Regions from separate parts of the Paenibacillus sp. FSL R5-0914 genome, predicted to be linked through region 3. Evidence: predicted binding sites of a transcription regulator. Region 3 holds the regulator's gene; each other region holds the start of a gene.
The links. Region 3 encodes Rex, which represses fermentation and respiration genes when NADH is low (regulators of the CRP and FNR family bind a similar motif). Its sites were predicted from a motif close to TTGTGAAATATTTCACAA; they were not measured.

Region 1: the regulator Rex is predicted to act here: its motif matches at 3,454-3,471, upstream of nirB (nitrite reductase large subunit NirB).
Region 2: the regulator Rex is predicted to act here: its motif matches at 3,837-3,854, upstream of adhE (bifunctional acetaldehyde-CoA/alcohol dehydrogenase).
Region 4: the regulator Rex is predicted to act here: its motif matches at 2,041-2,058, upstream of MKX60_RS00535 (flavocytochrome c).

What each region holds. Positions count from the first base shown of each region.
Region 1 covers NZ_JBBORH010000001.1:2,769,290-2,775,473, reverse strand. Annotated here, with positions in the region: gene MKX60_RS12175 (formate/nitrite transporter family protein) at 1-518, opposite strand, end outside; gene MKX60_RS12170 (nitrite reductase (NAD(P)H) small subunit) at 571-891, opposite strand; gene nirB (nitrite reductase large subunit NirB) at 924-3,347, opposite strand; gene MKX60_RS12160 (hypothetical protein) at 3,566-4,276, opposite strand; gene MKX60_RS12155 (hypothetical protein) at 4,486-4,926, opposite strand; gene ric (iron-sulfur cluster repair di-iron protein) at 5,154-5,903, opposite strand; gene MKX60_RS12145 (hypothetical protein) at 6,106-6,184, opposite strand, start outside.
Region 2 covers NZ_JBBORH010000001.1:2,787,602-2,793,785, reverse strand. Annotated here, with positions in the region: gene pflB (formate C-acetyltransferase) at 1-887, opposite strand, end outside; gene adhE (bifunctional acetaldehyde-CoA/alcohol dehydrogenase) at 1,141-3,762, opposite strand; gene MKX60_RS12220 (ABC transporter substrate-binding protein) at 4,163-5,626, opposite strand; gene MKX60_RS12215 (carbohydrate ABC transporter permease) at 5,759-6,184, opposite strand, start outside.
Region 3 covers NZ_JBBORH010000001.1:3,069,601-3,075,784, forward strand. Annotated here, with positions in the region: gene dinG (ATP-dependent DNA helicase DinG) at 32-2,893, shown strand; gene MKX60_RS13605 (redox-sensing transcriptional repressor Rex) at 3,025-3,678, shown strand; gene MKX60_RS13610 (amidohydrolase) at 3,665-4,966, shown strand; gene MKX60_RS13615 (cell wall elongation regulator TseB-like domain-containing protein) at 5,136-5,654, shown strand; gene MKX60_RS13620 (hypothetical protein) at 6,063-6,184, shown strand, end outside.
Region 4 covers NZ_JBBORH010000001.1:138,923-145,106, forward strand. Annotated here, with positions in the region: gene MKX60_RS00525 (response regulator transcription factor) at 1-323, opposite strand, end outside; gene MKX60_RS00530 (sensor histidine kinase) at 298-1,887, opposite strand; gene MKX60_RS00535 (flavocytochrome c) at 2,160-3,950, shown strand; gene rlmD (23S rRNA (uracil(1939)-C(5))-methyltransferase RlmD) at 4,181-5,665, opposite strand; gene MKX60_RS00545 (diacylglycerol kinase) at 5,756-6,184, opposite strand, start outside.

The DNA of each region.
Region 1 (6,184 bases), 300 kb from region 3:
ATCCATAGCGCTAGACAGACCAGCCAGTTACATAGAATTCCACGGAAAAATAGCTCCGAAAACGGAAGGCTCATTTTCTTGGCTGCAGCCGCAAAGATCAGATGCTCTGGGGGAGCCGCGCTGAATAGTCCAGTTCCTCGAATCAAAAGTGCTAAAATCACTGCCCCTACCACATTCCCTACAAACACAAGCACCCAGTTCTTGACAGTATCCCAGATACTTGTTCTACCAGCTAGTGTACTAACCGTAAAGAACATATTATTTCCGGTAAACAGCTCTGAGCCTGCAAACACAACAAGAGTCAAGGCAATACCGAAGGATGCACCCATAATGAGGGGTTGGAAAGGCGATTTGGCAGCCGCTAGAGGCGCTCCCAGCGAAAAAATAAGGATAATCCCAATGCCTACATATGCTCCTGCCAAAAGGGCTGCTAGAAAATATCTTGGTAAACTTTCATTCATTTGGTCTCGCTTGCTGACTGCCGCCTCGACAATGTTTTCCACACTTTGAGTAAACATAGTACTCCACCCCACCGTTTTCTATTTCATCCTTTACTACAAGCTTCGGTGTCTACAAGCTCACTGTCACAATGTCTCCGACAAGGGAGACTGGATAAGTCATAACGATACCTTGATCCGGTGCCTGAACTTCACCCGTGCGAAGATCTATTTTCCAATCATACAGTGGATCATAAAGAAAGTGACCCGAAACGATCCCTTCCGCAAGCGGCCCCCCTTTTGGATGAGGGCTCCGATTCTCAAGTGCATAGATCGCTCCGTCAGAGGTACGAAATACAGCCAGCTCCACATTTCCAGCAATCACCACACGGCCAATCTGCAGCAGGAAATCCTGTACTGATCCTATTGGATACGTTTGTGTTGTCTTATTCATTGGTCTCTCCCCTTCTGTGTGCGTTATATCCGCTAGACTCTTGTTTCTTCAAAAAGCGCAGCACGAGTGCTGCTGTCATTGAGCATTTTTTTCCAAGGATCCGTAACCTGAGTCAGAGCAAAGTCAATCCGTGCGGCCAGCTCTTTGCGGTTATCGTCATTATTCAAAATAACCATTTGAATCCGCTCAAGTCCCATACGCTCAACCCACTCGGAAGTTCTCTCCAAATAATTGCCGGTCTCACGGTAATATTGCATCACTGCGGAGCACACTTCGATCAACTCTTCATCGGTCTTAATTTTGCAGAAGGAGTCTGCGATCCGTGGCTTGATCCCACCGTTACCACCGATAAACACTTCCCAACCACCATCATTTCCAACGATGCCAATATCCTTCGTGCAGGATTCCGCACAGTTACGTGGACAGCCGTTGACAGCTATTTTAAACTTGGCAGGAAAATCAAGACGTTCATACTTACGTTCTATGAGCGCGCCCATTCCCAGCGAATCTTGTGTGCCAAAGCGGCAGAACTGGGAGCCCACACAAGTCTTAACCGTACGCAGGGATTTGGCATAACCGTAGCCTGAAGGCATATCCAGCTCTTCCCATACCTTAGGCAAATCTTCCTTCTTCACACCGATTAGATCCAGGCGTTGCCCTCCAGTTACCTTCACAACTTTCACGTCATATTTAAGGGAGACGTCGGCGATTTTCTTCAAATCCTCCGGCGTAGTTACCCCACCATACATGCGTGGTATCACGGTGTAGGTTCCATCTTTTTGAATATTGGCACCCATTCTTTCATTTACAAATCGGGATTCTTTCTCATCTTGATGGGTATCAGGGTTCATCATCCCTAGATAATAGTTAATCGCCGGACGACACTTGGAGCAGCCTTCCTCTTGTTTCCAACCGAGTACATTCATGACCTCTTTTGTTGTTTTAAGACCTTTAGCTGTAATTTCAGCAACAATTTCATCACGGCTAAGCGTTGTGCACCCACAAATACCTTGCTTAGCAGCTTGCTGGAAACTGTCACCTAAGACAAATTGCAGGATTTGTTCTACTACGGGTTTACAACCACCACAAGAGCGAGTAGCGCCAGTGCATGCTTTGATCTCATCCACAGTAGTAAAACCATGTTCAGTAACAGCATCTACGATCGCTTTTTTAGTTACACCATTGCAGCCGCAGACAATTTCTTCGTCCGCCATTGCTTCCACGGATGTGCTCTTCTTAGCTCCGCCACCGCAGCAGCCTGTTCCCATAACCTCCGTATAAATCTCATCGGTCATTACCGCGCCTTGTTTTACTAGCTTTTGCAGATTCGCGGACTCCGTTACATCACCGAACAAAACCGCACCGACAATCACATTATTTTTGAGCAAAATTTTCTTATAAGTTCTCTTCCATTCATCTTTGCTTGAAATCACAGTGTGTTCAGGAGAATCCAAAAACTCACCTGCAGAAAATACATCCACCCCAGATATTTTAAGCTTCGTGGAAACAATCGAACCTTCATAAGGCTTGGTATCGCTACCACATAAATGTTTAGCTAGAACCATGCCTTGTTCAAATAGTGGAGCCACCAGTCCGTAACACATACCACGATGCTCAGCACATTCGCCGATGGAATATACATTCTGCATGGAAGTTTGCAAATAATCATCCACCACGATCCCACGATTTACGGAGATTCCGCTATCTTTTGCCAATGTCACGTTCGGTTTGATTCCAACAGCCATTACCACAAAATCTGCAGCAAGCGTACTGCCATCACTAAAACGCAATCCACTTACTCTCTGTTCCCCGCTCAATTCTACCGTTTGTTTGCCCATAGCAAATTTCACGCCTTGACGCTCCAGCTCAGCTTGCAGCATCGAGGAGGCATTCCGATCAAGCTGACGCTCCATCAGATCTTCCATCAAATGAACTACGGTAACATCCATACCAAGGTTCACAAGACCTTTTGCCGCTTCCAACCCAAGCAAACCTCCGCCGATAACAGCTGCTTTGCTGTATTGTTTGGCCGCTGCCAGCATCGCATCACAGTCTGAAATGTCTCGGAATCCTACAACGCCCTCTTTATCACTGCCAGGTACAGGTAAAATAAACGAATTCGAGCCTGTCGCAATAATTACCTTGTCGTAGGGGACTATCATCCCACTATCCGTAACAACTTGCTTCGAACCTTCATCAATTCGTGTCACCGTTGTTCCCGTGTGTAGAGTTATATTATTGTCTTCATACCAATTCCAGTCGTTTAGGATGATATCATTAAGGGTCTTACTTCCTTCAAGAACATAAGACAACATGATCCGATTGTAATTGGGGTGAGGTTCACTTCCAAAAACCGTGATGTCATAAGCTCCACCCAGCTTCAATATCTGCTCAATCGTACCTATGCCTGCCATACCGTTGCCGACTAATACTAGTTTTTCTCTTATCGTTGTCATGGTTAGGTGCCTCCTCAAGCTTATGAATACCTGATCAATTTCTCTTCTACATATTGGAATTATACGGTTCAAATTCAAGTCGCCATTGTGATTGCAGTCACTTCAATTGTGAATATTTTCACACTTTAGTGTACTGATAATTGTTAGATATCTTTTCCACATAAAAAGCCAGATTAACGATTCTGAACAACCGTTGATCTGGCTTAATGTACGTTTTTTTAGCGTAAAGTCAATAAAATCTCCAATTCATCTTGAGCCCTGAGCTTCATATCCATTCCATCATCGAGTAGTTGTTTTCCGTTCACCTTCAGCTTCCATTCTTCATTACTAAGAGGAGTATAATCGTCGACGGAAAGCACCTTTTTATTGTCATCGGCCAACTGTACGCTACTACAGCTTTTGAGCAAATCTCTTACAGTTAAATCCTCTTCAAATAACATAATATACGTATGATGCAAGTCTACTTCAACACTTCCACCGTTCAAGGTCAGCCTTACAGTTTGAAGTGGTGCTTGATGGTCCTTCGACTTCGCGGTGAAGACTAGCTGTGAATCATACCCTACAGTATTATTCCAATCCGCATTCCCAATGATTTGACCGCCCATCTGAAGCTCCCAAACCATTCCCGCCTCTAGCGAAAAATCCTTTACCGAAACAATGCTTGAGTTATCCTCAGCAAATGTGGCAACATTACTACCTTTCAGTAGCTCCATGATCGATATTCCATTTCTATAACTCCCACTAAGTAACCTATCTGATGGTTTAGTAAGCAGTTCATTATCTCCAACCCTTATTGATATTGTCGGTCCCTCTGATCCTGCCACACCATTATTAGCATTACTATTGCCGTCATTGTTAGTAGAGCATCCACCTATTATGAATACAATGACTAATCCTAACATCAATTTCCACAAAGATCGCATGGGCATCCTGGCACCGCCTTGTCCCGCCTAATGACCATATAGCGTCTCAGGCTTGTAAAGTTATGTATACTGTCTTTTTAAGGATAACTTAAACAAGCCATGTTCTCAAATAAGTAATAACAAGCTTACTTCTAAAATTGACAATTTTTTTTAAAAAGCTAACCTCTATCCCCCTCTTTTTGCTCATCCGGCGTCATTTCACATATTCTGGGGGATTAATCCCCTTCTTTCTGCTCACTCGGCGCCATTTCACATATTCTGGGGGATAAATCCCCCTCTTTCTGCTCATTCGGCGTCATTTCGCATATTCTGGGGGATTTATCCCCCTCTTTTTGCTCGTTCGGCGTCATTTCGCATATTCTGGGGGATTTATCCCCTTCTTTTTGCTCATATGGCGTCATTTCACATTTTCTGGGGGATTTATCCCCCTCTTTTTGCTCATTCGGTGTCATTTCACATATTCTGGGGGATTTATCCCCTTCTTTTTGCTCATTCGGTGTCATTTCGCATATTCTGGGGGATTTATCCCCCTCTTTTTGCTCATTTGGCGTCATTTCATATATTCTGGGGGATTTATCCCCCTCTTTTTGCTCGTTCGGCGTCATTTCGCATATTCTGGGGGATTTATCCCCTTCTTTTTGCTCATATGGCGTCATTTCACATTTTCTGGGGGATTTATCCCCCCCTCTTTTTGCTCATTCGGCGCTATCTCGTAGTCCGCTTTTAAGCAATCCTTCCGCCATCCATCCATCAATCGATCTTACCCATATTTTTCACGATCATTTCTTCTACCTTTTTCAACGGAGTTATCCGCATTTCTTTACTTTCTATAATTCCCTATAAAAAAAGCCCCCTAAGGGACTCTTTAGAACGCTATTCACCTTCACTGAAACCTAGGGAACAATATATTATTCTCCAAATGTACGTGTTCAAAAGTCATACTCTCCAGTTCTTCCAGCCGGGCATATGTCAATCGATAGGTCGTGCAAGCATGCGCCGGTGGAGTGAAATCATCTGTAATACTACGTATTTTTCTCAAAATATCGCCCGCACCATCATGCTCACTCTCCAGCTCAGACAATGACTCACGAAGCGATGTCAGGCCTTCTTCACTAGGATTAGCAGCGTATGTCAACAGCTTAGGAAACTCATCTTCTTCTTCTTTAGCCGTATGCTCAAGTAAATCTTCCTTAAGTGTGTTGAACAAGTTATATAACTCCACCAAATGGGGAGAATCTCCGCCATGCACTCGATATACCTTAGTTACATTTTGGCTAATGAGGGGTAGCTCTTCACGAAGATAACGGTGGTGTTTGTTAATAATATGGTCAATTAATTCTTCTGAAGGTGCAGTATTCCAAACGATTTCCTCTTGGGGTACTGGATACTCTTCGAACAGCTTGTTTAGATCGCCGATGATTATCTCGTGATCCAGACCACGCTCAGCAGCTGCTTCAGCAAGAGGTTTAGCTCCACCGCAACAGAAATCAATCCGTTTTGCTTTGAAATAATCTGCCGCTTTAGGGAACTGTAATACAATATCCCTCACTAGTGCATCTGGGGTAAACCCAGCTTGTACCGATTGTGCTTGCTTCGAATCCGAAATACTATCATTAAGTTGTTTAGTTTCCATTATAGCTCCTCCTTGGGTTATGGGATTAGGTTCTGAATAAATCTTATCCACTTCTTCACCTTAACCCTGAAAGGAACTTTGACTTGTGATTGTACGCACGGAAATTGTATCTTATTTTTGAACGAAATTGGAGATTGATGTACATGCAAAGTAAACGCAAAAAAAAGCACCTTTGCCTACAAAGGTGCTTTTTCAACTCACTTTATTGCACATAAGCCTGCATATACGTCCGCTGTCCCTTTGAATCCTTCAAATAAGGTCCTAATCCGGCAAAACGGGAG
Region 2 (6,184 bases), 280 kb from region 3:
AAAGTACCTTCTTCAATATCGCGTTCTGCATAGATGTCTAGGAAGGAAGAAACACGTCCCAGGGACATCGCTGCACCATTTTGTTCTTTAACTGCTGCCAGATATCCAAAGTATACCCATTGAGTAGCTTCTTTGAAGTTCATCGCTGGTTTGGAAATATCCATGCCGTGAGCAGCTGCCATTTCTTTCAATTCGCCCAGTGCACGAATTTGCTCGGACAGCTCTTCACGTAAACGAATTATTTCTTCTGTCATGGAGTCAACTTCAAGCTCAGCTAGTTGTTGCTTTTTGTCTTTAATCAAGAAATCAATACCGTACAGAGCTATGCGGCGGTAGTCGCCGATAATACGTCCACGGCCGTAAGCATCAGGAAGACCTGTGATAACGCCGGATTTACGCACTGCTCTCATGTCTGGTGTATATGCATCAAATACGCCTTGGTTATGCGTTTTGCGAATGTTCGTGAACATGTCAACGATGTTTTGTGGAAGCTCGAAGCCATAAGCCTTCGTAGCATCAACCATCATCTTGATCCCGCCGAACGGCTGGATGGAACGTCTGAAAGGAGCGTCAGTCTGCACGCCTACAATTTGTTCCTTGTCCTTGTCAATGTAGCCTGGAGCATGTGAAGTGATTGTGGAGACAGTATCTAGGGAAACATCCCATACGCCGCCTCTTTCTCTTTCTTCCTTGCTCAGTTGGGAAATAATCTTCCACAGTTCAGTTGTGTTACTAGTAGGACCTACGAGGAACTCTTCGTTACCTTCATAAGGCTTAATGTTACTAGCGATAAAGTTGTTAACGTCAACTTTCTTGGACCATTTACCTTTTGTAAAACTTCTCCAACCGGATTTCACTTCATTTACTTCTTTTTCAATCACCGACATGCTAAATCCCTCCATCTATATTTATTATATTTGTAGAGATCGCGGGCTTGAAGGTTGATCCCGTGTCTCGTGATCCCCAAAAAGATGTGGTTGTTCCAAATTTCACAATCAACATTTCATATGTGGGACCGTTGTTTATATAAACATTCTAGTTTATTTTCTATAAAAACACTGTGACAAATATCACCTTTCGAGTGATATTTGTCACCTTTATCTAAGTCCACAACTATCCTATTCTCTATTTAACCACTTATTAATTATCAAATCTTCCGTAGAACGCATTACGGTATACATCAGCAAGCTCAGATACCAGTGGCAGCTTAGGATTGGCAGTTGTACATTGATCTTCAAACGCACGGTCAGCCAAGTAATCTACGCGGGATTCGAAGTCCTTAGGATCAAAGCCCAGTTGTTGGAACGATTCTTCGATGCCCAATTTTTTATTCATATCGCGAATAGCATTGATCAGGCTAGTTACACCTTCTTCAGTTGTGCGAGCTGGCAATCCCAGAATACGGGCAATTTCAGCATAACGCTCATCAGCTACGAAGTGCGAATATTTAGGGAACGAAGCGAACTTCGTAGGTTTTTTAGCATTGTAGCGGATAACGTGTGGCATAAGGATCGCATTAGTACGACCATGAGCAGTGTGGTACTGTCCGCCCCATTTATGCGCCAAACTGTGGTTAATACCCAAGAATGCATTGGCAAAGGCCATACCAGCAAGTGTTGATGCGTTATGCATTTTCTCACGTGCTACTCTGTCGCCTTCCAGCGCTGATTTTTCAAGGTATTGGAATACCAGTTGGATCGCTTTAATAGCTAGGCCATCAGTATAGTCACTCGCCATAACCGATACATAAGCTTCGATAGCATGTGTCAATACGTCCATACCTGTATCAGCAACAGCAGTTTTTGGCAAGCTGTATACGAACTCTGGATCAATGATAGCCACATCTGGAGTTAACTCGTAGTCAGCCAAAGGATATTTAGTGTGCTGTTCAGTTGTTTTATCGGTAATAACTGCGAAAGATGTTACTTCCGAACCTGTACCCGAAGTAGTTGGAATAGCTACAAATTTAGCTTTGTTACCAAGTTTAGGGAATTTGTATACCCGTTTACGGATATCCATGAATTTTTGTTTCAGACCATTAAAGTCTGCGTCTGGATGTTCATAGAATAACCACATTCCTTTTGCAGCATCCATTGGGGAACCGCCGCCAAGTGCGATAATGCAGTCCGGTTGGAATCTGTTCATCATTGCAGTACCTTTTTCAACTGTAGTTGTCGATGGATCTGGTTCAACTTCAGAGAACACTTCGATAGCTACAGGGGTTTGACGTTGACGCAGGTAATGTTCAACTCTTTCAACATATCCAAGCTTAACCATCATTGGGTCAGTGATAATTGCGACACGTGTGATATCAGGCATTTTGGTCAGGTACTGAGTAGCGCCTTTTTCGAAATAGATCTTGTCAGGTACTTTAAACCATTGCATATTCACGGTACGACGATTCACCCTTTTCACGTTGATCAAATTGATTGCTGTAACGTTTTGCGACACGGAGTTACGTCCATAAGATCCGCAGCCCAGAGTCAACGAAGGGATATTAGTGTTATAGATATCGCCGATCGCACCATGTGTGGAAGGCGAGTTAACGAGAATACGTCCTGTTTGCAGACGGTTAGAGAACTTCATGATTACTTCTTCGTTGTTGGAGTGGATAGCCGAGCTATGTCCCATACCACCAAATTCAACAATTTGAGCTGCGCGTTCGATACCTTGATCTGCATTCTTAACTTTGTAGCAAGCAAGAACCGGGCTTAATTTTTCAGCGGAAAGTGGATATTTAGTGCCTACACCTTCAAGTTCTGCTACCAGAATCTTTGTGCCGGCAGGGACTTGAATGCCACACATTTCAGCAATTTTCACTGCGGATTGACCTACGATTGCTGGGTTAACCGCACATTTATCTACGTTCATTGCTCCACTAGTCAGTTTGGCAGCTTCTTCTTTATTCACAAAGTAGCAGCCATTAGCAATCATCTTTTTCTTCACTTGATCGAAGATTGGTTCTTCGATAATAACAGCTTGCTCGGAAGCACAGATCATACCATTATCAAATGTTTTAGAAAGAATGATGTCCGTTACGGCTTGATCAATATCCGCGCTCTTTTCAATGAAAGCAGGTACGTTACCAGGGCCTACGCCAAGTGCTGGTTTACCACAGCTATAAGCTGCTTTTACCATTGCAGAACCACCAGTTGCCAAGATAAGAGCAACGTCTGGGTTGTTCATCAATGCGTTTGTCTTGTCCATTGTTGGCATTTCAATCCATTGGATACAGTTCTCAGGAGCGCCAGCTTTCACGGCAGCATCATGAAGAATTTTTGCAGCAGCTGCACTACACTCTTGCGCAGATGGGTGGAAACCGAATATAATAGGGTTCCGTGTCTTAATCGAAATCAACGCTTTAAACATCGTGGTGGATGTAGGGTTGGTTACCGGTGTGATACCCATAACAATTCCGACGGGTTCAGCAATTTTTTGGAAGCTATCATAAGCGTTGTCTTCAATAACGCCTACTGTTTTATCGTATTTAATTCCGTGCCAGATATATTCAGTTGAGAAGATGTTCTTCGTAATTTTGTCTTCGTATACGCCGCGTCCAGTTTCTTCTACGGCCAATTTTGCGAGGTACATATGTTTGTCGAGTCCAGCCAACGCCATTGCATGAACGATTGTGTCAACTTGCTCTTGGTCTAGCGCCATGAACGCCTCATGCGCTTTTTTTGCTTTATCCACTAAATTCTGAATATACTCTTCAGCGGTAACTTGTTTAACTTGGGCGGCGACTTCGTTCTTAACTGCCATCTCCCTCGTCCTCCTGTCAATTTTTAGTTGTTTTTCTCTACACATTTATCTTATCACATGATTTCCACCTTGTATAGTGAAATCTTTCACAAAGTATAAAGTTTTTTTGATTTGTTTTCAAAGCGCTTTCATTCGATCATATTATAGTCTTTTTACCATATTATGTGCTATAAAACCCTTTAAATCTTAGAATTATACTTTAATAAGCAAAATTTCAGCTCCTCTTTATTCCATATATCTAAAATCAGAACACAAAAATGTATTCTCTTCATCACAGTCAATTACGATTTTCCTACACTGTAATAATTTCCAATTGATTATCACTATTTTTGAAGATTTATAAATTTATAAATCTTCACAACAAAAAACCGACCCCAAAGGGGCCGGCTTTTGCATTAAACTATTCCGCTTTAATCGTATCAAAGAATTTCTCTTGCACTGTTTTAGCTGCTGCTTCTAGCTGGCTCTTGGAATCCGTTCCTTTTTTGGAGAACAGCTCTTGAATAACATTGGACATGGTTGCGTAATAGTCCTGTGTGTTGTATTGAGCTTCAGGTTTACCATCCAAAAGTCCCATAATGTCAGGGCTATATTGGTATACATTTGTGTACTTGTCATAAACCGCTTTGGTCTTCTTACCAAACTCAGAATCAGCTGAGTAGTAGTCTAAGAGCGGCGGGATAAAGTATTTGCCATCGGTTGTACGTTGTTGAAGAATTGCATCCAGCGCTTCCAAACCTTTGTCAGAGAAATAATCAAAAGTAATGTAGCGGAATGCCATTTCTTGTTCATCTGGCGTAGCATTTGGATTAATTACTAGATAGTCACCACCAAGTACCCCTGTGTGCTTTCCGCCTTTTTCCATAGCTGGCATAGGATACGTAAGCACATCCTCAGGTTTCAGTCCACCTTGGTTCAACGCTTGCTCGATAACGCCATCAGACCCGGCCATTACCATTGCTGTACGACTTTGTTGGAACGCACCTACAGCATCGCCCCAACCAAGTGCCCAGTCCTGTGGAATCGCGTTAGCTTCCCATCTAAGTTTCTTGTAGAAATCCAGTGCTTTAACGCCAGCATCGGAATTAAATGTAGCTATAACCTTACCGCCTTCAATCTTTTGAATCTCTCCGCCAGCTTCAAACAGGAAGTTGGTCCAGTTCCAACCTGCTTCGTTCCCCTTACCCATTGGAGCAATACCGGAAATTCCTTTTTTGGCATCAGCTACACCTTTAGCCGTATTCAGCATATCATCCCAAGTCCAATCCATAGGCGGAATGGCTACGCCTTTTTCATCCAGCATTTTTTTGTTGATCATAGTGGTTGTTACATAACCTTTTTGTGTTACTCCGAAAACTTTGCCGTCGATGATAAATTGATTTTGAAGCACTGTGTTAATTTGATCTTTAAATTCATATTTGTTCCATAAATCTGTGATGTCAGCAACCCAGCCCTTTTCAACCAGGAATTTAGCTTCTGTAGCAAAAGTATTAAAGAAGGTTGGTGCTTCATTCGCAGCCATCTTAATTCCGATTTCACTTACATTGTACTGCCAGTCATCTTTAACGATTTCTACGTTCGGATATACCTCTTGGAAACGTTTGATTTTGTCGTCTTCCTGTGCTCTTATTTCAGTTAAGTCAGGTGTTGGATAGTGAATCTTGATCGTCACTTTTCTTTGAGTAATGTCATCCACTGGTGCATCTGTAGCGGTTGCTGTATTATCCGTTACCGCATTTGTTGGCGCAGTAGATGCTTCCCCGCCTTTGTTCCCCGCTGTGTTTCCGTTATTGTTGCCGCTGCAAGCAGACAGCAACGATCCGGCTACAAGTACGCTTAGTAGAACGCTAGAGTACTTACGCATTGAAACTCCCCTTTTCAATTCATAATTATCTTACATATCGATCATAAATTAGAAACCGTTTACAAACGAGGTGCATTTATATTCCTTTCATGTGCATGTTTACGATCCATGGTTAAATTCGTCGATAATTGCTTATCCTTTCACTGCCGACAAAGCAACCCCACGCATAATGAATTTCTGGAAAATCAAGAAGACAATGATTGGAGGCAAGGATACTATAAACAGGATTGCAAATTTAATATTAGTATTGAGTGCCTTCACATTAATAACGTATTTATAAATGGCTGTCGCAAGCGTATATTTCTCTTCACTGTGCATAACCAGAGATGGCCAGAACCAGTCATTCCATGCAGTAGAAAAGATAAAGATCGCTAATGTAGCAAAAATCGGAATGGATAGTGGCACGGCAATGGAGAAAAAGCTTCTCGGCTCAGAGGCCCCATCAATTCGTGCTGCTTCAAAGATTTCCGGGTGAATTCCGTCAAAAAAGTTCTTTAACAATAGAAAGTAGAAAGTGTTCGCACCCGCTGGCAACCAGAAAGCCGCATACTGATTCAG
Region 3 (6,184 bases):
AGAGTCTCAATTGAAAGGGAATAGAATTATAATGAAATTTGCCGTGCTTGATTTTGAAACAACGGGAACCCAATCCGTGGGTGAAATTATCCAGGTTGGCCTTGCAATTATAGAAGAAGACCGGTCCATCTCCCGGGTATATGGTTCCTATGTCAAGCCCGGAACGCCGATACCTCCTTTTATAACTGGTCTAACGGGGATTACCGACGATGATGTAAAGGATGCACCTGAGCTGGATGAGATGATGATGGAGCTTGTCCCACTCTTGGATGATGTTGTGCTTGTAGGGCATAATGTCGCATTTGACTTCCATTTTTTGCAAAATGCTTTAGACCGATGTGGGTATTTACCATTTCAAGGGCGGATTTTAGATACGATTGATTTTCTGAAAATCTGCTTTCCTTCTCTCACATCCTATCAACTAGGATCAGTTAGTGCACATTTTGGAGTGACGCATGATCGTCCGCATCAGGCAGACAGTGATGCACTCGCAACTGCTCTTGTATTGCTGAAATGTCTGGAGGAGCTCTACGATTTGCCTCTGCTGACGATTCAGAGACTCTGTGAGCTGTTTACGGAAGAGGATAGTGATCTGGGTTGGTATTTTGATGGTCTGCTGCGTGAACGGGAAGCGGAGACGCTTCAGCCCGAAGGTGATCTGACTTTCTATCGTCAATTAGCGCTTGCTGTAGGAGACTGGAATGAATTAGCTCCACCTCGAGACGAGCATGCTGAGAATCCACTACACAATTTATCTTTTACAGATTATATGGATGAAGTAACGAAACGACTTAAAGAAACTTTGCCACAGTATGAAAGCCGAGAAGCTCAGGATATTATGATCAATGAGGTGATGACGGCACTTGCCGAAGACAAGCATCTATTGATCGAAGCAGGGACAGGAACCGGTAAATCCCTTGGTTATTTATTGCCTGCCATATACCAAAGCGTACGAACTAATGAAAAAGTCATGGTCAGCACTCATACTATTAATCTGCAGGATCAATTGCGTGAGCGTGATATTCCTTTGTTAACGCAGGTAGTTCCTTTTCCATTTAAAGCTGCAATTTTTAAGGGCAGAGGGCATTATTTGTGTCTTCGTAAGTTCGAACATAAAATTAATAAAAAAGACTTTATAAGTCCGAGGGAAGATGCGCTTACTGCGGCTCAGATGATCGTTTGGCTGACACAAAGTGAATCAGGAGATGACGAAGAGCTCAATCTAAGTGGACGTGGCGGAGATTTTTGGGAGACGGTGGCAAGCGATACCGATTCTTGTCTGGGTCGCTCGTGTCCTTGGTTCCGTAAGTGTTATTATCATCGGGCTAAGCATGAAGCTGGTATTGCAGACGTGGTCATTACGAACCACTCTAAGCTTTTCGCAGATGTTAAGGCTGGGCATCAACTACTTCCCGCTTATGAACATCTTGTAATAGATGAGGCCCATCATCTGGAGGACGTGGCTGGCAAGCATTTAGGCATGCATATGAAGCATTTCACGGTGGCACATACATTATCGCGTCTTTATAAGGATAGTCGAAATGGCCAACTTCCTACACTTCGCCAAATGCTTCAGTCATCAGGCAGTGAGGAAGCTTCTGAATGGAGCGGAGTGATCGATAGAATCTATCCGGACCTGCTTACCGTAAAAGAAACCTGGGATCTGCTTAGTGATAAACTATTCAGCCTCTTGCCGGAACGTAGCGATGCAGCGGCGGGAGAAGCCGGCCAGTTAGTCATGCGGCTACTTCCTACCCGTAAACCGAATGATTGGGATGAATTGGTTGCTTTAGAGAATACTATGAATCTGACATTAAGCGAAATTATCCGTAAAGGTGATAAAATGCTTAATGAGATGCGAGATCAAGAAGGTCAATCTTCCTCAGATAGTCTAGTTACCGATATTAGCGGCTTATTTAAGGATTTAGCTTCTATACGTGAGCAAGTACGGTTTTTTATGGGATTAAATGATGAGAATGTAGTATATTGGCTGGAGGCGAATGGAAATTATCGCAGTAAATCGCTACAGCTGTATGCCGTTCCTGTTGATGTTAGTACTCAGCTTAAGGAGCTGTTTTTCGACAAGAAGAAAAGTATCGTACTAACTTCGGCGACACTCTCTGTGGATAAATCTTTCCAGTTTATGATTGATAATCTCGGACTTAATGAAGCTGCGGAAGAGGGGCGTCTGATGACATCACTCCTGCCTTCTCCCTTTAAGTATCGGGAGCAGGCGCTGTTAGTTATTCCGCGGGATTTCCCTAGTGTGAAGGGGAGTGTAGGCGATGCCCGATTTGTCGATACACTCGTACAGTCACTAGCAGAAGCAGCTATTACAACACGTGGGCGGATGCTTGTCCTGTTTACTTCTTACAAGATGCTACGCCAGGTTTACGATCCTCTGAAAGAGGCTCTAGCCTCACAAGAGATCACGGTGCTAGGTCAAGGCGTGGAGGGGGGCAGCCGTAGCAAGCTGATCCGCCGTTTTCAGGACAGTGCAGCTTCTGTACTATTAGGAACAAGCAGCTTTTGGGAGGGTGTAGATATTCCAGGTGAAGCATTAACATGCTTGGCCATCGTGAGGCTCCCATTTCAACCGCCAAACCACCCTCTAGCGGAAGCGAAGTCTGAGTTATTACAAGCCCAGAAAAAGAATCCGTTCATGAAGTTGTCTGTTCCTCAGGCGGTTATTCGCTTCAAGCAAGGATTTGGGAGGCTGGTACGGACAGCGCAAGATCGGGGTATTGTTATTGTGTATGACACAAGGGTGATAGAATCTCACTATGGGAAGTATTTCCTCTATTCGTTGCCTGGCCCGAAAATGGAGCATATGCTTACGGATCAAATGGTTCCTCGTATAGCGGAGTGGTTGGAAGACGGAGGCGTTTCTTGAAAAGAACGTCATCGATCTTATTAATCACTCTACAAGGAAGGGCGGTATAAGAATACCGCTCTTCCTTGAGACGAGGTGCAGATATTTCGATAGGATTTGAACAGAATATCACTTAAATTAGGAGGTAAATTATGAAATCGGATAAAATATCAGAAGCCGTTGTTCGCAGACTTCCTGTGTACTTGCGTTTCTTGAATGATCTCCAGAAACGTGAAATATTAACCGTTTCCTCACAAGAACTAGGACAAAAACTTGATTTAAATCCTGCTCAAATTCGTAAAGATTTAGCTTATTTTGGAGACTTTGGTAGAAAAGGTATCGGGTATGACGTAACTTATCTTATTGAAAAAATCCGTCATATTCTGAAGCTGGATCAACAATTGAATGTGGCTTTAGTAGGTGCTGGTAACCTTGGACATGCATTATCTAATTACAATGCTTATCTGAAAGATACTATGAAGATTACCGCTATATTTGACTCCTATGCACCTAAGGTAGGGCGGAAAATCAACTCTCTTACCGTTCAACCGATGGAGGAGCTTGGTCAGACGGTTCGTGAGCAAGGTATTCGAATTGGGATAATTACTGTGCCTGATTCAGAAGCGCAGAATGTAGCAGATATTCTCATTGAGTCTGGCATTGAGGCGATTTTGAATTTTGCACCAGTGATTCTAAAAACACCATCGAATATCCGTGTTCATGCTGCCGATTTTACAACGGATTTGCAAAGCCTTGCTTATTATTTGAAAGACGGAAAGGAAGAAAGCGGAAATGAAGAGCAGTAAAACGATTATTAAGGGCGGGCGTTTTCTTATTCCGGGAACGGATGAGCCGGTTCTGAGCGGATATATGACTATTGAAGATGATTTGATCACTTACATAGGAAAAGAAGAACCTTTAATGGAAGATGATGTGCAAGTTGTTGATGGCAGTCGTCTGCTGTTTATGCCAGGTCTGGTAAACACACATGGCCATGCCGCAATGTCATTGCTTCGTGGTTATGGAGATGATTTAGCACTTCAGGTGTGGCTTCAAGAGAAGATGTGGCCGATGGAAGCGAAATTCACTGGAGAAGATGTATACTGGGGAACCTCCTTGTCGGTACTGGAAATGCTAAAAGGTGGTACTACAACCTTCTTGGATATGTATGATCATATGGATCGAGTAGCAGAGGTAGTCGAATTATCAGGCATCCGTTCCGTACTGATGAGAGGCGTAATCGGATTATGCCCAGAGGAAGTACAAAATCACAAGCTTGCGGAAGCGATTTCTTTTGCACGAAATTGGCATGGTAAGGCTGATGGTAGAATTACGACGATGATCTCGCCACACGCCCCATATACTTGCCCACCGGACTTCTTTGTTAAGTTTGTACAAGCGGCACATGATTTGGATTTACCGATGCATACCCATATGTCCGAGACCAAACGCGAAGTGGAGCAGAATGTGGTGGATTACGGACTTCGGCCTGTAGCGCATTTAGAGAAGCTTGGAATGTTCACACGTCCGTCTATTGTTGCACATGGCGTTCATTTGAATGATGAAGAGATCGAGATACTGGCTCGTCATGATGTAGGCGTGTCTCATAACCCAGGAAGTAATCTGAAACTGGCTAGTGGAGTGGCTCGGGTTACGGATCTTCTAAAGGCTGGTGTGAAGGTGTCACTGGGTACAGATGGTGCGGCAAGCAATAATAACCTGGATATGTTTGAAGAGATGCGTCTTGCAGCCCTCATCCATAAAGGTGTAAGTGGTGATCCGACGGCTGTCCCAGCTCCGGAAGCGCTGCGTATAGCTACAGAGTATGGCGCAAAGTCTATCTTTTTAAATGATGTGGGTAGACTCGCTGTTGGCATGAAAGCGGACTTTATCGCGATTGATATAGACCAGCCGCATTTGCTACCACACACAGATCTGTTGTCTCATGCTGTATACTCTGCCAGCGCCAAGGACGTTGAGCATGTATGGGTGAATGGTAAACAGGTTGTAAAACATGGAGAATGTATAACGCTAGATGAGGAAGCAATCCGTCGTAAGGCGCAAGAATCATTTGATGGACTGCTTAAACGATAGTCTAAGATCATAACGAATAACTGAAAGGCTGTGACTTTCTGCGATTGCAAAGTTACAGCCTTTTGTGTTTCTGATAATTAGATCATTGAATTGGATATGAAACTTTGGATAAACACACAGGTGTGTTATATAATCAAAAAAGATATATTACTAGAAAGGGAGCTGTACCTTGAAGAAAAGGAAAAAATGGATCCTCCTGGGGTCAGTTCTGATTCTGCTCCTTCTGTTCGGACTTATCCAGTTCTATGCTTATATTATGAAAGATCAATGGAACGAGCGAGATATCGCTAAGGATGTCGCTAAAACCAGTGCTGGTCTGACAGAGGTAACCAAAGCGCAGAAATCCGTGTGGGATGATAATGCGGTGTACTGGGTCTTAACAGGGAAGAATGAAGCCGGGACCGAGTTGATGGTTTGGGTACGTTTTACTGTAGACGGGAAGTTTGCTGAAGGAACCGACGCAGTATATGCTGAAGAACTAAGTAAAGGGACCTCTGAAGCGAAAATGCGTAGCCTTATAAAAGCCGATCTTCCGGACATCAGCATTGAGCGGTTGTTGCCAGGAGTATATAACGGGGAGTATGCTTGGCAGCTTTTTTATAAACAAAGCGGTCGATATTATTATCAATTTTATCGGTTCTCAGATGGGGCTCGAATGGGTGAAGGTTACAGTTTACCTAGCCGCTAAATTAAACAAAAGCATTATAGGAGAAACAAGCGGACCATTTATGGTTCGCTTGTTTTTTAAATGACATATTATTTGATATACTATAAGTACACGAATTGTGATATACTATAAGAGTAGTTTTTATGTATTGGTATTTAAAGATTCATACGAAAAAAGGTCTGTTAGTTAAGAGTAACAGCCCTTTTTTTTGTCGAATTAAATCAATAAATTTAATAAAATGGAAAGAATTAAAAAATAAAATTTTAAATATCTTCACACTTTTTTTCAATATAGTATATACACCTGTGATATACTACTGTTTGTAATTAGAACAGTGTTAGTAGAACGTCAGGCTCTGATGAGCTCTTAGCAGCTATGACTTTGGATCATTCTGTTTACATTTTTTCATCTTTGAGAGGAGGACGTTTCTTGAAATTACGTCTTGTACCTGTACTGATAACGTCTCTACTGTCGGCTATGCTATTATTCGGAGGATTCTTTTTATATCGTCAGTTTGCTTTACAGGAACCGCTCCAAAAGATTGTAACCGG
Region 4 (6,184 bases), 2.9 Mb from region 3:
GGCACAGGTTTCAATACATAATCGAATGCTTGTAGTTGCACGGCTTGACGCGCATATTCAAAGTTATCGTAGCCGCTGATGATGACAACCAGAACCGACGGACAGCGTTCGCGCAATATATTCATCAGATCGAGCCCATTCATATTCGGCATGTTGATGTCCACAAGACATACATGTGGTGGGGCTTCCTCCACCATATTCAATGCTTCGTTTGCACTTTTCGCTTCTCCTGCAACCTCAAAAAGATACGGACTCTCCTCAATGTATTGTCGCAAGCCTTTGCGAATGATCGTTTCATCATCGACGATGACAATCTTCCACATCTTCTTTCCACTCCCCGTCCAAAGGTATTCGAATGACCATAACGGTAATGCCATCTTCGCTCTTCACTGCAAGGCCATATGGCACCCCGTAAGCTAGTCGAATGCGATGGTTTACACTGTATAGCCCAAAGCCTGTGGCAGAACGATCATATTTATCATCAAGAAGGGCTTGATTCATCTGTTCAAGCTTCTCTTCAGGAATCATAACCCCATTATTTTCAACCTCAATGACCAAATAATCGACCTGTTTATATGCTGTGATCGAAATTTTGCATTTTTGATCCCCAAGTGGCTTAATCCCGTGATAAATCGCATTTTCCACCAACGGCTGCAGCATGAAGCGAACGACTTGGCACTGAGCAAGCTTTTCATCATATCGAAGCTCGTAGTCCAGAATCTCCTCATATCGTACGCCTTGAATATGAAGATAACTCTCGACATGGTACAACTCCTGATCAAGCAGAATGTAGGGACTGCCTGTGCCAAGCCCTAATCGAAAATACGCGCTAAGCGCTTCCACCATCTCCACCACATTGTCTGCTCCATGTTCCGTTGCCATCCACTGGATCGTATCCAATGTGTTGTATAAAAAATGCGGCTTGATCTGCTCATGAATCAGTCTGAGTTCCATCTCCTTTCGGTCCTGCTCCACAGCGTATAATTGAACAAGCATGTCATTGAAGCTTCGCCCAAGATCGCCGATCTCATCCGAGCGCGTAACATCTGCTCGTATGGTTTGGTTGCCGTTCTGCACATTTTCCATTACCTGGCGAAGCGACTGAATTGGACGAATAATGGAAGAAGCAAGCAGCATCAGAAAGACGATAAACGCACTACCGATAAGAACGCCTACCAGCAATGCAGTCCGCTGGGTTTTGATCACCGCTAGCGATAGACTTGAATTCGGTACTTCGAGTACTAGCTTCCAGCCTTCCACATTTTGAATTGGAGCCTCAAATACACTCATGTTCTTCTTATCTGCTGCATCCTCCGCTCCATCTCCTTCACCCAGCTCTCTGCAATCGATGATAAGCTGGCCTGACTGGTCATATAGCATTACATCTTGAGCAATCTCCTTCATCTTCTTGACGGAGACGGCTGCGGCAATATAAGCTACTTCATCATTCACCGATGGATTCACGCGATAGAGAATGACGACGATTTCAACTGCATTCGCTTTGGATACGATCGGATTACTCACCACATAATTGGAATCTGAATTTAGCAGTTGTTTTCGATAGTAGGGTCGGTTTAGTATCGAAAAAGGCTTGTCCCTTGCTGACCAGGAATTTCCGTGAATATCCACCACGCGTATGGATTCGTACTCTACTTGCTTCTTCACCTCGAACTTATCGATCTCTTGCAGCAATTCATCTCGTGTCCACTGATGGTCCGAAGCTAGAGAAGCAAGCATGTCTATCTCTCCAATGCGCTGATTAAACCAATAATCAATCTGGTCGCTGCGTGCATTAACCACTTGCTGCGTTAAGTTCTTATTCAAAGGGACAACCGTATGGTTCATCTCCAAATATATTGTTACAAGCAATGCAACGAACAGCAGCAAGAAGCAGCCTCCTGCGATTAACGTAATTTTTAAGTGAATTGATTTCATTGTAATCATAGCCCTTCACAATATCCGTTTCTTACATGCCCGAAAAAGACAAAAAAACGCTAATCTGTGCAAATACATAATGCTGTACTAAATCTATAATAGGTCTTGTGCATATTTTCACATGAAATAACATTCATGTCTAGGCTAGAGATAAGGGATTTGCCTAGCAAATCTTCCTCTCCCTAGTGTATGTAACCAATTCACAACAGAATGAAGGAGATATTATGCGAACTCACACGAAAAAGCTGTTATCTATTCTACTAGTCCTCAGTCTTATGTTCACGCTTGCTGCCTGCGGCGGTAAAGATGCAGCACCCGCTGCAGATGCAAACGGAGTTCAAGTCTTTGAAGGAGTTGGGCAAGGTAAACATGGCGATATTAAAGTACAAGTTTCCTTATTAGATAACAAGATCACTGACATTAAAGTAACAGAGCATAAGGAAAATGAAGTACTTGCAGAACCTGTTTATACGCAGCTCAAGCAAGATGTCATGGCAACTAACAGCGCAAAAGTTGATGCCATTAGCGGATCTACGGTTACAAGCAAAGGATATCTCGAAGCCATTCAAGATGCAATTACGAAGTCTGGACTTACCCTTGTCGCTGGCGCTGCAGTCAGTGGAAGCAAAGACAAAGAAGAAGCCGAGCAAACCTATGATGTTGTCGTCATCGGTGCCGGGGGTGCTGGCTTTAGTGCGGCTATCGAAGCGAACAGCGCTGGAGCTAATGTAGTTCTGCTCGAGAAAATGCCAGCTGTTGGCGGCAACACATTGATCTCCGGTGGTGAGATGAATGCGCCTGACAACTGGGTTGAACGTGCTCTAGGCATCACAGATGACACGACTGAATTGTTCTATAATGATACGATGAAAGGCGGAGACAACCTCGGGGATCCAAAGATGGTTCGTATTCTTGCCGACAATGCTCTATCATCTGCCGAATGGCTGCGCGATGATATCAAGGTAGAGTTCTTACCTGATCATCTGTTCCAATTTGGAGGCCATTCCAGAAAACGTGCGTTGATTCCTGTAGGTCATACAGGTGTTGAATTGATTACTAAGTTAAAAGCCAAAACAGACGCTGATCAAATCACGATCAAAACGAATATGAAAGCCGAAACCTTGCTGAAGGACGAAAGCGGCAAAATAACAGGTGTAACTGCGACTTCAGGTACTGGCGACAAGATCACATTCCATGCGAACAAAGGCGTCATCATCGCTACCGGTGGTTTTGGATCCAATGTAGAGATGCGTAAAAAGTATAACCCTAAAATGGATGAAAAATATATGTCTACCGATACACCAGGATCTACAGGTGACGGTATCGTTATGGCAGAAACGATTGGCGCCAAACTGACAAACATGGAGAGTATTCAAACGTATCCAATCTGTAATCCTGAGACAGGTGTTATTTCCCTGGTTGCAGACTCCCGCTTCGATGGTGCGATCCTGATTAACCAAGAAGGCAAGCGCTTCGTTGAGGAATTAGAACGTCGTGACGTTATTTCTAAAGCAATTCTTGCCCAAACGGGCGGATATACGTATCAATTATGGAATCAAGGCATTGAGGATATAGGTAAAACGATCGAAGTTCATCAAGACGAATACGATCAACTCGTTAAACAAGGCTTGCTCTTTAAAGCCGATACGATTGAAGAGGCGGCTGATTTCTTTAAAATTGACGTGAACACTTTGAAAGAAACGATTAATAAAGTAAATGATTATGCGAAAACAGGTAAAGACCTTGATTTCAAACATCGCGGTGGATTGAAATCTCTTGAAAAAGGCCCTTACTACATCGAAAAAGCTGTACCCTCCGTTCACCATACAATGGGCGGCTTGGTGATCGACGAGAAGACTCGCGTATTGAATGAAAAAGGCGAAGTCATCCCTGGGCTGTTCGCTGCAGGTGAAGTAACAGGGGTCATTCATGGTGCAAACCGTCTTGGCGGTAATGCCATCGCTGATATCTTCACATTCGGCCGGATTGCAGGCAAACAAGTTGTAGCAGAGTAATCTTATGTTTGTGTAACTGCTCTATTAATAAGTTAGCCTTAAAAACGTGCAAGATAGTTTGTAAAGTGCAGGTTGACTGCTAACTTTCAAGCTGCCCTCTATGACATAGCAAACCGCCCTGTAAGCAACATTGCGAACAGGGCGGTTTTTTATGGTGGAGCCTACGGGCTACGCTCGTCTAACTCGCTGCTCTTTTATCGTTCTCCGTTAGTGGAATTAAAATTGCCCAATTATTTAGTGTCTACTTGACAAGCGTTCCTCACCAACAAAGCCACCGACTCTACGTGCACCGTATGCGGGAACATGTCCACCGGAGTCACCTCCACTGTCTTATACCCTCCATCTTCGAGCACCCGCAAGTCCCTTGCCAGTGTCGATGGATTACACGATACATACACCACACGTTCCGGCTTCATCGCCAGAATCGTCTCCAAAAGTCGTGGATCGCAGCCCTTACGCGGAGGATCGACCACGATAACATCTGCCGTAATCCCCTGCTCTTTCCAGTTAGGGATTACATCCTCAGATGCGCCTACCTCAAACACTACATTATCCATACCATTCAAAGTGGCGTTCGCCCGCGCATCCTCAATCGCTTCACGTACGATCTCTACACCGTAGACCTGTTTAGCATGCTGTGCAAGGAACAATGAAATCGTCCCGATACCGCAATAAGCATCTATAACAGTCTCGTTTCCCGTAAGTCCTGCATACTCTACCGTCTTACCGTAAAGAACTTCAGTTTGAGCCGGGTTAACCTGATAAAAAGAACGGGCAGAAATCGCGAATTTCACATCGCCGATATAATCGTAAATAACATCGTTCCCCCAAAGGGTACGTGTTGTATCACCGAAGATTACGTTCGTCTGCTTAGTATTCACGTTCTGGCAGATGCTTGTAACAGCTGGGATTTCACGGCGGATCTCAGTGATCCATTCGTCCACATGTGGGATGCGTTCGCCATTAGTGACGAGTACGACCATCATCTCACCAGTACGGAAGGCTTTCTTTACTACGACATGACGCAGTAAGCCTTTGCCGGATTCCTCGTCGTAAGCAGTAATGCCGCGCTTCCGTCCGATTTCTTTCACCTTGCGCACAACGTCATCATTATCTTCATGCTGAATCAAGCATGTTTCCATATCGATGATCCGGTGGCTTCCTCTCGCGTAAAAGCCGCCCACAAGGCCGCCTTCGGTTACACCGATCGGCACCTGAGCCTTGTTGCGATATCGCCAAGGCTCGTCCATGCCCAGTGTTGGGCGGACGAGAATGCCCGCTGCCTGATCCGTTCCAGCGTCTCCGCCACCACCACTCACCTGGAGCTTCCCAATCCGCTCCAGGTTGTCCACCACCAGCTGCCGTTTCCACGCCAGCTGTGCCGCATAGTCCATATGCTGCAGCTGACAGCCGCCGCATTGGTCATAGATCTCGCAGGGCGCCGCGATGCGGGCGCTGCTCGCCTCTACTAAATTCAGCAGCTTGGCGTAGCCATACTGCTTCTTGGTCTTGAGCACCTTTGCCCGGACCTTCTCTCCGGGAAGGGCTCCCTGCACAAAAAGGGTAAAGCCTTCTACGCGGCCTACCCCTTCACCTTCATGGGTCATGCCGATAATATCGAGCATAACCTCATCATTTTTATTCACAGGCAGTCCGGCGACAGGCGCCTTGCCGACTGGGCGGCTGGTGCTGCGTCCACTGCGGTGTTTACTCATTATTTATAGTTCACTTCTTTCATTATCATCGCTGTATAAACCCAATTATCATAACTATATATCCCACAATCATCTACAATCGCTCTTAGCTTAGTTATTTTCAGCAAAAATCCGCAAATGCTGTGGCAAAATCCGGAATCGCCCTGGCAGTTCTCCACCCAGTTCGCCGTCCAAGTTCAATTGGACATGTCCTGGAGAGATTACATCCATCGCATCCGTACGGAAATAAATAACCTTCTTATCATTCAAATGCTCACCACGAAGAGCCAATCTGACCAAACGGACAAACTCTGCCAGGTTGCATTTTTTAACCGCTATAACATCTAATAGACCGTCATCGATCCGAGCGCCGGGAGCAAGCTTTTCGAAGCCGCCAACAGAATTCGTATTTGCAATCAGGAACAGCATAAACTCATCATGAATAACTTCCTGCCCATTGGCACGAATGATTAGTTCCTGAGGAGATAGGCTGACCATTTTTTCAATACCTTTTAAATAGTACGCAAGCTGCCCAATCAT